2 regions of the Simplicispira sp. GW247-4R2A genome follow, and region 1 is predicted to be linked to the other one. Evidence: predicted binding sites of a transcription regulator. Region 1 holds the regulator's gene; the other holds the start of a gene.
The links. The regulator sigma-54, encoded in region 1, starts transcription at its own class of promoters, with help from an activator protein. The targets are predictions, from matches to a motif close to TGGCANGNAANCTGCTTT.
Positions count from the first base shown of each region.

Region 2: the regulator sigma-54 is predicted to act here: its motif matches at 2,654-2,671, upstream of nirB (nitrite reductase large subunit NirB).

Region 1 is NZ_JBWKZM010000001.1:13,759-20,751, forward strand. Features, by position in the region: gene argS (arginine--tRNA ligase) at 1-1,251, shown strand, start outside; gene AC07ZH_RS00090 (SPOR domain-containing protein) at 1,272-1,919, shown strand; gene AC07ZH_RS00095 (thiol:disulfide interchange protein DsbA/DsbL) at 1,973-2,611, shown strand; gene lptA (lipopolysaccharide transport periplasmic protein LptA) at 2,762-3,436, shown strand; gene lptB (LPS export ABC transporter ATP-binding protein) at 3,433-4,203, shown strand; gene AC07ZH_RS00110 (RNA polymerase factor sigma-54) at 4,206-5,771, shown strand; gene AC07ZH_RS00115 (THUMP domain-containing class I SAM-dependent RNA methyltransferase) at 5,914-6,993, shown strand, end outside.
Region 2 is NZ_JBWKZM010000033.1:10,570-17,562, reverse strand. Features, by position in the region: gene nirD (nitrite reductase small subunit NirD) at 1-54, opposite strand, end outside; gene nirB (nitrite reductase large subunit NirB) at 139-2,586, opposite strand; gene AC07ZH_RS17990 (DUF4148 domain-containing protein) at 2,899-3,195, opposite strand; gene AC07ZH_RS17985 (CBS domain-containing protein) at 3,516-3,956, shown strand; gene gntR (HTH-type transcriptional regulator GntR) at 4,098-5,126, opposite strand; gene AC07ZH_RS17975 (gluconokinase) at 5,296-5,814, shown strand; gene AC07ZH_RS17970 (TRAP transporter small permease) at 5,818-6,291, shown strand; gene AC07ZH_RS17965 (TRAP transporter large permease) at 6,288-6,993, shown strand, end outside.

The DNA.
Region 1 (6,993 bases):
CACCTGTTTGCCACCCAGGGCTGGGACGTGCACCGCGAGTTCTATTACAACGATGCGGGGGTGCAGATTGACACCCTGACCAAGAGCACGCAGCTGCGTGCCAAGGGCTTCAAGCCCGGTGACGAGTGCTGGCCCACCGACAGCGACAACCCGCTGGCCAAGAACTTCTACAACGGCGACTACATCGCCGACATAGCCGAGGCTTTCAAGGCTCGTGCCACCGTCAAGGCCGATGATCGTGAGTTCACCGCCAACGGCGATGTGGAGGACTACGACAACATTCGCCAGTTTGCGGTGGCCTACCTGCGCAACGAACAGGACAAGGATTTGCAGGCCTTCAACCTGCATTTCGACGAGTATTACCTCGAATCGAGCCTGTACACCAGCGGCCGCGTCGAGGCCACGGTGAACCGGCTCATCGCCAACGGCAAGACCTACGAGCAGGACGGCGCCTTGTGGCTCAAGAGCACCGACTACGGCGACGACAAGGACCGCGTCATGCGCAAGCAGGACGGCACCTACACCTATTTCGTGCCCGATGTGGCCTACCACATCGCCAAATGGGAGCGCGGCTTCACCAAGGTGGTCAATATCCAGGGCACCGACCACCACGGCACCATTGCCCGGGTGCGCGCTGGTTTGCAGGCGGCCGACGTGGGGATTCCACAGGGCTACCCCGACTACGTGCTGCACACCATGGTGCGCGTGGTCAAAGGCGGCGAAGAGGTCAAGATCAGCAAGCGCGCTGGCAGCTACGTGACGCTGCGCGACCTGATCGAGTGGACCAGCAAGGACGCCGTGCGCTTCTTCCTGCTCAGCCGCAAGCCCGATACCGAATACACCTTTGACGTCGACCTGGCGGTGGCGAAGAACAACGACAACCCGGTGTACTACGTGCAATATGCCCATGCCCGCATCTGCTCGGTGCTGGCGGGCTGGGGTGGCGACGTTGCGACGTTGGCGGACGTGGACCTTTCGCCGCTCGACGGCCCGCAGGCCCAGGCCCTGATGCTGCAACTGGCCAAATACCCCGAGATGCTCACCGCAGCCACCGAAGGCGAGGCGCCCCACGACGTCACCTTTTACCTGCGCGACCTGGCCGCCAGCTACCACAGCTACTACGATGCCGAGCGCATCCTGGTGGACGACGAGCGTGTGAAAACCGCACGTCTGGCGCTCGTCGCCGCCACGGCGCAGGTATTGCACAATGGCCTGGCGGTGCTCGGCGTCTCGGCGCCACGAAGAATGTGAATCGGAACCACGGCGAGCATATGAAAAAGAATCAATCGGGCGGAACCATCGTTGGTCTCATCATTGGCCTGCTGATCGGCCTGGGCGTAGCGCTGGGCGTGGCGGTGTATGTCACCAAAGTACCGGTGCCTTTTCTGAACAAGGGGGCGATCCGCAGCTCCGATCAGGACAATGCCGAGGAGCAAAAGAACAAAAACTGGGACCCGAATTTGCCGCTGTATGGCAAAGGCAGCGTGCGGCCTGCGCCTGCCACGGCGAGCCCGGCCGCTGGTGTTGCTGCGGCCCCCGCATCGACCCCGGCATCGGCCCCGGCAGCAGCCAACCCGGCACCCGTGCCCAGTGATCCACTGGGCGACTTGGCCAAGGCACGTGCAGGCAAGTCGGTGCCCGCAGCCGGCGCGGCAGCACCAACGGCTGCGGGATCTGTCGATCCGTTTGACTACTTTGTTCAAGCCGGAGCCTTTCGCACCCAGAGCGACGCCGACGCCCAGCGCGCCAAGCTTGCCATGCTGGGGTGGGAGGCCCGCGTGAACGAGCGCGAGCAGAGCGGGCGCACCGTGTTCCGCGTGCGCATTGGCCCCTTTGTCAAGCGCGTAGACGCCGAGCAGCTCAAGGAGAAGCTCGATGGCGCTGGCGTCGAGTCGGCGCTGGTGCGCGTACAGCGCTGAACTTTCGCGCCGGCTCTCCATCCCACAGCAAACACCCATCAGGAGCGTATTGAATGAACCGTAGAGAGTTTTCCGCCACCTCGGCCACCCTGCTGGCGGCGTCAGGTCTGTCTCTGCCAGTCTGGGCACAGGGCGCTGCGCCCACGGAAGGCAAGAATTACACCCGCCTTTCCAAGCCCGCGCTCGTCGAGGCCCCCGCCGGCAAGGTCGAGGTGATCGAGTTCTTCTGGTACAACTGCCCGCATTGCAACGAATTCGAGCCCACGCTGGAAGCCTGGCTCAAGACGCCGCCCAAAACCATGGCGTTTCGCCGCGTCCCGATCGCCTTCAACGCGAGTTTTGCCCCTCAGCAAAAGTTGTACTACGCCCTTGAAGGCTTGGGCAAGGTAGACCAACTGCAAGCCAAGGTGTTTCATGCCATTCACGTCGAGAAGCAAAATCTCTCCAAGGACGATGGCATTTTTGCCTGGATCGCCAAGCAGCCGGGCATGGATTTGGCCAAGTTCAAGGAGATGTACAACTCCTTCACAGTCTCCAATGAGGTCCGCAAGGTGTCCCAATTGCAAGACGCCTACGGCGTTGAGGGTGTTCCCTCCATGGGCGTGGCAGGGCGCTACTACACCGATGGCAGCATGGCCGGCAGCCTGACCGGAATGCTCAAAGTGGTCGAAGCGTTGGTCGCCAAAGGCTGATTTCGCAACCGGGGCTGTCTTCCCTGTAATGCCCGCGGACGCTGCGGGCATTTTTTTGCCCGTGCATGGCACAATGGTTGCAAGATTCGTGCCGCCAAAGGCCAGCAGTGTTCACCCTGCGTTGGCGTGCCCTTTACTGACACTCTTCGCATGTTCTCTCTTTTCTTGCCGTCTCCTTTTTCTCGTGTGCGACCCGTCGAGCTCATCGCATGGGTGCTCGCCGCCATGGGGGTGCTTGCCACGGCGCCGGTGTTCGCCGAGAAGGCCGATCGCAACCAGCCCATGAACATCGAGGCCGACCAGTTGCGGCACGACGAACTGCAACAGACCAGCGTGTTCACCGGCAAGGTGGTCGTGACCAAGGGCAGCATCGTGCTGCGCGGCACGCGGCTGGAGGTGCACCAGGACGCCGACGGCTACCAGTCGGGAACGGTCACCGGTGGTGCTGGTCAGCGCGCGTTTTTCCGCCAGAAGCGCGACACGGCGCCAAGCGCCCTGCAAGAGTTCATCGAGGGGGAGGCGCAAACCATCGAATACAACGGCAAGGCCGATACCGTGCGCTTCGTCCATCAGGCCGAGCTGCGCCGTTACCGGGGGGGTGATTTGAGTGATGAAATTACCGGCGACGTGATCGTCTACAACAACCTGACCGATGTATTTACCGTGGACGGCCGCAACACGGGCAAAAAGCCGGGGGACGGTACAGGGCGCGTACGGGCTGTCCTCGCGCCGCGTGACGCCGCGCCAGCAGCAGCCGCCGCTCCAGCCTCGGACGCCAACCCCCTTCTGCGTCCCAGCAACCGCCTCGGCGGCGACGCGAAGTGACGGCACCAGCGCAGGCCAGCAGTGCGACCAGCCTGCTGGAGGTGCGGCATCTGGCGAAATCCTACGGCGGCCGCAAGGTGGTCAAGGACGTGTCCCTCAGCATGCGCAAGGGCGAGGTCGTCGGACTGCTCGGCCCCAATGGCGCGGGCAAGACCACTTCGTTCTACATGATCGTGGGCCTGGTGCCCTGCGACGCGGGCGACATCTTGATCGACGGGCATTCGGTGGCGCACATGCCGATCCACCGGCGCTCGCGCCTGGGGCTGTCGTACCTGCCCCAGGAAGCCTCCATTTTCCGCAAACTCACGGTGCAGGAGAACGTGCGCGCCGTGCTGGAGCTGCAGCAGAACGAGGAGGGAAAACCGCTCGCCAAGGCGGCCATTGAAGAGCGCCTGACCGAGCTTTTGCAAGAGTTGCGCGTGGAACACCTGCGCGACTCTCCAGCGGTGGCCCTCTCGGGCGGTGAGCGCCGCCGCGTGGAGATTGCACGGGCCCTTGCCACGCAGCCGCGTTTCATTCTGCTGGACGAGCCCTTTGCCGGGATCGACCCCATCGCCGTGATCGAGATCCAGCGCATCATCGGTTTCCTGAAGGCGCGCGGTATCGGTGTCCTGATCACCGATCACAACGTGCGCGAGACGCTGGGCATCTGCGACCACGCCTTCATCATCAGCGAGGGCGAGGTGCTGGCGCAGGGCACGCCGACCGACATCGTGGACAACGCCGAAGTGCGCCGGGTGTACCTGGGCGAGCACTTCCGGATGTAGCCGTGAAACCCGGCCTGTCGCTGCGCGTCTCGCAGCATCTGGCGCTCACGCCGCAGTTGCAGCAATCCATCCGATTGCTGCAGCTCTCGACGCTGGAGCTGGGGCAGGAAGTCGACCAGATGCTCGACGACAACCCGTTTCTGGAACGCGAGAGCGACGAGGCGCCGCGCGAGGAGTTTGGCCTGCTGCAGGCCGACATGCCCGTGCAGGCTGATGATGCGCCCATCGAGAGTGCTACGTATTCGGGAGCTGAAATCCCAAGTGCAGTAAGCGCCGAGAGCCAAAATGATTCGGAATATTCCGGAGCGGATGAGCTGCTGGATTGGTCGGGCGATGGCACGTACGACCTGGCGCCTGACGATGCCGAATGGGGCGGCGACGCCCCCGCGCGCCAGCAGAGCGACCAAGGCGAAGGCGTGGGCGACGCGCTGGACCGCGCGCAGGAGCATGGCTCGCTGACCGACTTCCTGCACCGCCAGGCGCTGTCGCTGCGCCTTTCCGATATTGACCGTGCAGCGCTCTCCTTCCTGATCGAATCCTTGAACGACAACGGCTACCTGGAAGACCCCCTCGAGGAACTGGCCGCCGGTTTGGCCGGGGGCGATGCGGAGGAGGCCGAAGAACTGGTGCACCGCTTCACCGTGGCGCTCTCGCTGCTGCAAAGTCTGGAGCCCACCGGTGTCGGCGCGCGCAATCTGGCGGAATGCCTGCGCCTGCAGCTGCAGGCGCTTCGGCACGAGGAGGCGCAGCACGCCGAGACACTCGCGACCGCGCTTGCCATCTGCCAGCAGCCGCTTGACCTGCTCGCGCGGCGCGACGTGCGGCGCCTGGCCCCCCTGTGTGGCGCCAGCGAAGACGCCGTGCGTGCGGCCATGGCCCTCATTGCCAGCCTTGAACCCCGCCCCGGCCGGCGCTTTGCCAATGTGGAGCGCAATGCCATCGTCCCCGACGTGCTGGTGCGCCGTGTCGGCACAGGAGGCGCGCAGTTTTCCGTGCAGCTCAACCCCGACGTGATGCCGCGCCTGCGCGTGCACGACATTTACGCGGGCGCCCTGCGCGGCCACCGCGGCAGCGACGGCCACCACGCGCTGCAGCAGCGGCTGCAGGAGGCGCGCTGGTTCATCAAGAACATCCAGCAGCGCTTCGACACCATCCTGCGCGTCTCGCGCGCCATCGTCGAACGGCAAAAGAACTTCTTCGTGCATGGTGAACTGGCCATGCGCCCGCTGGTGCTGCGCGACATTGCCGACGAGCTGGGGCTGCACGAATCGACGATCTCGCGTGTCACCACCGCGAAATACATGGCCACGCCCCAGGGCACTTACGAACTCAAGTTTTTCTTTGGCTCGGGTCTGGGGACGGATACGGGCGGCAATGCGTCGAGCACGGCGGTGCGGGCGCTCATCAAGCAGTTCGTCGCCGCTGAGAACCCGGCCAGACCGCTTTCGGACAGCCAGATTGCCGACATGCTCAAGGAGCAGGGCATCGAATGCGCGCGCCGCACCGTGGCCAAATACCGCGAAGCGCTGAAGATCCCCACCACCACGCTGCGCAAGGCGCTGACATGAAACACCCCCTGCGGCGCTGCGCGCCATCCCCCTCTCCTGCGGGAGGGGGACGCCACCCCTGGCCCGGCAAAGCCGGTTCCACGGTGGCACTGGCGTTTGGCTGCTGGTGGCAGCGGTGGTTGCACGACGCAACAGTCATCCTATGAATCAACTTCATCTATTTCTCCCTTGCGCCGCCGGCGTCGAGGGCTTTCTGGCCGACGAGGTGCACCAAATCACTGGCCTCACCGGCAACGATTTGCTTGTGGGCCGTGGCGGCGTACTGCTGCAGGCTTCCTGGCGCGATGCGCTTTTGCTCAACCTGCACAGCCGCCTGGCGCAGCGCGTGCTGGTGCAGTTGGCCCAGGGCCTGTACCGCAACGAGAACGATATTTACGCCCTGGCGTCCGGCATTGCCTGGGAGATCTGGTTCACGCCGCGCCAGAGCTTCAAGGTGGAAGTCACGGCCCAGCACAGCCCGCTGACCAGCCTGAACTTTGCCGCGCTGCGCACCAAGGACGCGGTGGCCGACCGCTTTCGCGCCAAGGCCGGCGTGCGCCCCGACGTGGACACCCAGTGGCCCGACGTGCGCGTGCACCTGCACCTGACCACCGACGAGGCTACGGTCTACATCGACACCTCGGGTGAGCCGCTGTTCAAGCGCGGCTGGCGGAACGTCAAGGAAGGCGGAGCCAAAGGCGACGCCCCGCTCAAGGAGACGCTCGCCGCCGCCATGATCGCCGCCACCGGCTGGAATCCGATGGGCGATGCGCCCCTGCCGCTCTACGACCCGTGCTGCGGCAGCGGCACGGTGGTCATCGAAGCGGCACAAATGGCCTGCAATATTGCGCCGGGCCTGCAACGGCGCTTTGCCTTTGAGAAGCTCTTGCCATTCCAGATGCATGTCTGGGGTGCTATCAAAGAAGAAGCTGCCAGCGCAATAACCACCTGCCCTACAGGCATATTTGGCAGTGATATTTCACACCGCATGGTCGATTTTGCCGAGCACAACGCCGAGCGCGCTGGTGTCGCCCGGGCCGTGCAACTGCGCGGCGGTGACGCCCTGCAGCGCATGCCGCCCTGCGAGCAGCCGGGCGTGATGCTGCTCAACCCACCGTACGGCGAGCGCATTGCTGCGGCAGGCTCCGCCGGCCAAAACGCGCGCGAGCGTGCCCAGCAGCGCGCGCACGGGGTGGCTGTGGGGCGCGAGGCGGCGCAAGTGCAGGGCGCGGATGGGGACAGC
Region 2 (6,993 bases), on a different contig from region 1:
GGCGCCCAGGCGGGGAATGTCGTCCACATGGCAAATGGGGGTCCAAGCGGTCATTGCTATTCCTTTGGTAGCTGCCAGCGCTTATGGGGTAAGCACTAGGGGCTGTTTTTATCTAAAATCTTGTGAAGTGAGGGGAGGTCAGGCGACGGCAATCGGGATGAACTGGCGTTCGTCCACCTGCGCCCGCTGGCTCTCGAACCACGGGTCGGGCTCGCCCGCCAGCGCGTGCTGCAGCCGCGCCCAGAGCGCCTTGCGGCCCGCCGGGTCGCCAAGGATTCTTTTCTTCACGTGGTCCAGCCCGACACGCGCCACGTAGTGCACCGTGCGCTCCAGGTACCAGCCTTCTTCGCGGTAGAGCTGCATGAAGGCGCCGGTGTATTCCATGACTTCCTCGGCGGTCTTGAGCTTGACGAAGAACTGCGCCACCTCGGTCTTGATGCCGCCGTTGCCGGCGATGACCATCTCCCAGCCGCTGTCCACGCCGATGATGCCCACGTCCTTGATGCCGCTCTCGGCGCAGTTGCGCGGGCAGCCGCTGACGGCGAACTTGACCTTGTGCGGCGCCTGCATGCCGAAGAAGGCACGTTCGAGGTCCTTGCCCATCTGCGTGCTGTCCTGCGTGCCCATGCGGCACCACTCCTTGCCGACGCAGGTTTTCACGGTGCGCAGCGCCTTGGCGTAGGCGTGGCCGCTGGGCATGCCGATGTCGCGCCAGACGGCCTGCAGGTCTTCTTTCTTGACCCCCAGCAGGTCGATGCGCTGGCCGCCCGTCACTTTCACCGTGGGGATCTGGTACTTGTCCACCACGTCGGCAATGCGGCGCAGCTCGGCGGCGCTGGTCTCTCCCCCCCACATGCGCGGCACCACGGAATACGTGCCGTCTTTCTGGATGTTGGCGTGGCTGCGCTCGTTGATGAAGCGGCTTTGCGGGTCGTCCTGGGCTTCGTGCGGCCAGCTCGATAGCCGGTAGTAGTTGATGGCCGGGCGGCAGGTGGGGCAGCCGTCGGGCGTCTTCCATTCCATGAAGCGAAACACGGCGTCGCTCGTCAGCAGGTGGTGCTGCACGATGGCGTCGCGCACCGCCTGGTGCCCGTGGTCGGTGCAGGCGCACACCGGCTTGGTCTTGGGCGTGGCGGAATAGTCGCCGCCGGCCGTGGCCATGAGGATCTGCTCGACCAGGCCGGTGCAGGAGCCGCAACTGGCGCTGGCCTTGGTGTGCTTGCGCACTTCGTCCAGCGTGAACAGGCCTTTCTCCTGGATGGCCTTGCAGATTTGGCCCTTGGTCACGCCGTTGCAGCCGCAGACCTCGTCGGTGTCCAGCATGGCGGCGGCCTTGTTCTGGCCCTGGTGGCCGGCGTCGCCCATGTTCGATTCGCCGAACATCAGCTTGTCGCGCAGGTCGCCCACGGCGCGGCCGTCGCGCAGCAGCTTGAAGTACCAGCTGCCGTCCACGGTGTCGCCGTACAGGCAGGCGCCGACGAGCTTGTCGTTCTTGATCACGAGCTTCTTGTAGACGCCCGAATACGGGTCGGAGAGCACGATTTCTTCCGTGCCTTCGCCGCCCTGGAAGTTGCCGGCCGAGAACAGGTCGATGCCAGTGACCTTGAGCTTGGTCGAGGTGAGCGAGCCCACGTAGCGGCCAATGCCGAACTCGGCCAGGTGGTTGGCCGCTACCCGGCCCTGCTCGAACAGCGGCGCCACCAAACCGTAGGCAATGCCGCGGTGCGCCGCGCATTCGCCCACGGCGTAGATGCGGGCGTCGGTGGTGGTCTGCAGCGTGTCGTTGACCACAATGCCGCGGTCCACGTGCAGGCGCATTTTTTCGGCGAGCTGTGTGTTCGGGCGGATGCCCACGGCCATCACCACCAGGTCGGCCGGCACTTCGCTGCCGTCCTTGAATTTGACCGCACGCACTCGCCCCGCATCGTTCCCCAGCAGCTCGGCGGTCTGCGCCTGCATCAAAAACTGCATGCCGCGCTCGGTAAGCGACTTTTGCAGCAGCTTGCCGGCCACGCGGTCGAGCTGGCGCTCCATCAGCCATTCGGCGGCGTGCACCACGGTGACCTGCATGCCGCGTTTCATCAGGCCGTTGGCGGCTTCCAGCCCGAGCAGGCCGCCGCCAATGACCACGGCGTGGCGGTAGCGCGTGGCGGCGTCGATCATGGCCTGGGTGTCGGCGATGTCGCGGTAGGCCAGCACGCCGTGCAGGTCCTTGCCCGGAACCGGCAGGATGAAGGCGTTGGAGCCGGTGGCCATGATCAGCCGGTCGTAGCCGGCCGTGAGCGTGTCGCCCGCCACGCTGGTGGCGCTTACCGTGCGCTGCGTGCGGTTCACGTCGGTGACGGTAAAGCCGGTGTGCAGGGTGATGCCGTGTTCCTGGTACCACGCGCGGTCGTTGAGGATGATCTCGTCCACCGTCTGCTCGCCGGCCAGCACCGGCGAGAGCAGGATGCGGTTGTAGTTGGGGTGCGGCTCGGCGCCGAAGACGGTGATGTCGTACAGATCGGGGGCGATCTTGAGCAGCTCTTCGAGCGTACGCACCCCGGCCATGCCGTTGCCCACCATGACCAGCCTGGGTTTTTTCATCGAAGCACTCCTTGGGCGAATGAATTGCAAACCATCGGCGCCTTGGGTTCGCGCCGGTATCCAGTGCAATGCAATGACCGTGCCAGCGATCAAGGCTGTGTGGCTCTGCCTGTCGGCGCCTGTGAGTGGCACCATGGCAGTGCGGTATGTCAGGACGCGGTGCATGCGGCGGCTGCACCATGCTGGAGGGTGTTGTGCCTGAGGCTGGTGCATCGCACGGGAAATGCACAAGGCCCGCACCGTTTGCACGGTGCGGGCCTTGTGAGAGGGAGGCGCCTGACGCCCTGGCGCACTAGCGCCCGGGCGCTCGGTTTAGCTGCGTTCGCCAGTAGCGATCTGGTTGGCGCGGATAGCGACCAGGGCTTCCGAACGGACGGCAGCGCGGGCCTGGGTGCTGGTGGCGCGTGCAGCGTAGTCGGCCACGGGGCCCTTGGCGAAGTTGGGCAGTGCCTTCTGGCCTTCGGCGCGCACGTCGGTGCTGCTGCGGGTGGATTGCACATGGGCTTCAAAGTCCATGCCGTAGAGGTTGCCGTTCAATTCGCCGGCTTGGGCGCCGATGGAGGCAAAAGCGGCAACAGCGGCGATAGAGAGAATGCGTGCGGTGTTCATGATGGTTTCTTTCTTAAAAACGACTTCAAAAGGACCCGCTGCAGGGAGAGCTTGATGCCCTTGGGGAGCGGTTTCGGTGAGTCGCCTTGTGTGTTCGGCTCATCGATGGGGTGAACTGTACGCCGCAAGGGTGCAATTAAAAACCGCTGAGTCGTAAATTGACTATTCCGGTATTAGGAATAATTAAGGCAAATTAAGGAGTGCCTTTTCGCGCATTCGCAACGCTTGTTGCGCGAAAGCACAAACGTCTGACAGGACCCGATTGCATGCAATGCGGGGATGGGCTGAAATTACCGTGTCGGACTCATCCGGGAGGTTCTATGACGGTTGTTGCAGAAATACTGAAAGCCAAGGCCCATGCCGCGGTGCAGACCATTGCCCCTGACGCCTCGGTGCTGGACGCCCTGCGCATCATGGCGGAGCGGCAGATCGGCGCACTGCTGGTCGTTCAGGATGGCCGGATCGAGGGCATCCTGACGGAACGCGACTACGCGCGGAAAATTGCCTTGTTGGGCCGGACCTCGGCCGATACGCCGGTGCGCGAAGTCATGACGCGCTCCGTGATGTTCGTGCACCCGCACCAGACCAGCGAGCAGTGCATGCAGATCATGACCGACAAGCGCCTGCGCCACCTGCCGGTGCTCGACGGCGAGCAGCTCATTGGCATCATTTCGATTGGCGATTTGGTGGCCGACATCATTTCCGAGCAGAAATTCATCATCGAGCAGATGACGCACTACATCGGCGGCAACGTGCGCTGAGGCCCGCGCCTGCGGGCGCGAACGTGAGCGCGGTGGGGCCATTCGGTTTCGCAATCAATCGGGTGCGCGAAGGCGAAGCGCAAGTACCGGCGTACTGGCCAAGCGAAGCCGACCAAGTAGCCGTTTGATTGAGAAAGGGCATCAGGTGCTCTCGCGCACGGTCAGCTCAAAGCCAAGGTCCATGCAATTGCGCGCCGGCGTTTCGCCGCGCATCAGCGCCAGCAGCATGCGCGCGCTTTCCTCGCCAATGGCCTGGCGCGGCGTGCGTACCGTGGTGAGCGAGGGCAGCATTTCGGCACTGCCGGCCAGGTCGTTGAAGCCGGCGACCGCCACCTGATCGGGCACGCGGATGCCCAGCCTCGGCGCCGCCAGCAGCGCGCCTTGCGCCAGGTCGTCGTTGCAGAAAAAGATGGCGTCAATGTCTGGATGCTTGTCGAGCAATTGCGCCAACAGTTCGCCGCCCAGGCGCACCGATGAGGCCTCGGAACTCAGCAGCTCCAGCCCGGCGTCGTAGCAGCCCGCAGCGCGCAGGCAGCGCCGGTAGCCCTCGGCGCGCTGCAGGGTGCGCGGGTCCAGTTGGGCCGCGGCAAAGGCGATGCGCCGGTGGCCGCGATCAAGCAAATGCTGCACCATGCGCTCGCCCGCATCCTGCTGGGAGAACCCCACGCAGTACACATCGGGCGCACGTGTGGTTTCCATCAGGTGTACGCACGGCACGCCGCTCGCCGCCAGGCGCTGGCGGGCCTCGTCCGTGCGGTCAAAACCGGTCAGCAGCAGGCCCGCTGGCCGCATGGCCAGGTACGAGGTCAGCAGTTTTTCTTCTTCCTGCGGGTCGTAATGCGTCACGCCAATCAGGATCTGGTAGCCGTGCGGCGCCAGGCCGCGGTGCACGGCTTCCAGCACATCGACAAACAGCGCGTTCGAGAGCAGTGGCACCAGCACCGGCACCAGGGTGCTGCGCTGCGAGGCCAGCGCGCGCGCGGCCGGGTCGGGCACATAGCCGAGCGTTTGCGCCGCCTGCCGGACCCTCTCGACCAGGTCCGGCGCCACGGCGCGCTCGCCGCGCAGGGCGCGCGACGCCGTGATCGGGCTGACCGATGCGGCCCTGGCAACATCGGCCAACGTAGTTCGACCGCTTGCGCGCGGACGGCGGGGAAGGGCAGTGGACAAGGGTTTTCCCGAGAACGGGCCAGGAAGCAGAACGTTTAGGATAGCGCTGTCCGACAGTTGCGGCAAGACGTAAAACCTCTGAAATAGCGTGCCCTGTGCGCTTTCAGCAGGACCGACGCCGAGCGACTGAAGCGGGCTTTTTAAAACTCTTTTGGGATAGCGCTGTCCGATGTCTGTTCGCCGCTTTGAAGGCTCTTTCGTTGTCATGGGTGTCGCCGGCTGCGGCAAATCCAGCCTGGGTGCCGCCTGCGCCAGCGCACTGGGCATGGCGCTGGTGGAGGGCGACGCCTTCCATTCACAGACCAGCCTGCAGAAGATGCAGAGCGGCGTGCCCTTGTCCGACGCCGACCGGACGGAATGGCTTGCCGTGCTGGCCAGGCGCCTGGCGGAGTCGAGCGGCGGAACCGTGCTGGCCTGCTCGGCACTGCGCCGCGCCTACCGCGACCAGTTGCGCCGCGCGTCGCCGGGTCTGCGCTTCGTGTTCCTGGAACTGAGCGAGAGCGATGCGCGTGCGCGCGTCGCGGCGCGCCTGGGCCATGTTTTCCCGGTCAGCCTGGTCGCCAGCCAGTTCGCCACGCTGGAGAGCCCGCGCGGCGAGCCCGGCGTGCTCACGGTGGACGCCCTGCGGCCCCTGGAAGCTTTGTCTGCCGACGTGTGTGCCTGGCTCACTGGCACTGAAAAGGAGTAGCGCATGCGCAAAGGTTTTCAAACGGCCATGGAAGCACTGATGGCGCTCAGCCTGCTGGTCATGGTGATCGCGGTGTTTGGCAACGTGGTGCAGCGGTATTTGTGGGGCACGGGCTGGGTGGTGTCCGAAGAGCTCTCGCGCCTGCTGTTCGTCTGGCTGGTCAGCATCGCTGCCACGCTGGCCTATGGCGAGGGCCAGCACCTGGGGTTTGATCTGGTGACCGCGCGGCTGCATGGGCGCCGAGCGACGGTGGCGCGCTGGCTCACGCGCGGGCTCATCGCCGTTTCGCTGTATTACCTGATCGTCGGCTCCTGGCAGCAGGTGCTGGTCGGCATGGACAGCCGCAGCCCGGTGATGAACTACCCGCTGGCGCTGGGCGCGGGCGGCATTCTGTTCATGGGTGTCTGCATGGCGGTGATTCTGGTGGCCGAGTGCTGGGCCGAACTGCGCGGCCAGCGCACGGGGGATGCAGCATGACCATTGCCCTGTTTCTTGGCGTGCTGTTCGCCACCATGGTGGTGGGCGTACCGATTGCCTTTGCGCTGTTGCTCACGGCACTGGCGCTCATGGTGCAGCTCGACTTTTTCGATGCGCAGTTGCTGGCCCAGAACACCCAGGCCGGGTTCGACAGTTTTCCGCTGCTGGCCGTGCCTTTCTTCATCCTGGCCGGCGAGCTGATGAATGCCGGCGGCCTGAGCCGGCGCATCATCGATTTGGCGCGCAGCTTTGTCGGCCATGTGCCGGGCGGCCTGGGTTATGTGGCGATTGCCGCCTCGCTCATGCTGGCCTCGATGAGCGGCTCGGCCATTGCCGATACCGCCGCGCTGGCTACGCTGCTGCTGCCCATGATGCGGCGCCAGAACTACCCGGATGGGTCGAGTGCCGGCCTGATCGGTGCGGGCGGCATCATCGCGCCCATCGTGCCGCCCTCCATGCCCATGGTGATCTATGGCGTGACGACCAACACCTCGATCAGCAAGCTGTTCCTCGCCGGCATCGTGCCGGGCATTTTGATGGCCGTGGCGCTGGTTCTCGTCTGGCGTGGCGTGGCGAAATCGAAGGCGCTGTCGGTGGCCGAGCGCGCGTCCTGGCCCGAGCGTTGGCAGGCGCTTGCCTCCAGTGCCTGGGCCCTGGGCCTGCCGGTGATCATCATCGGCGGGCTGCGCGCCGGGCTGTTCA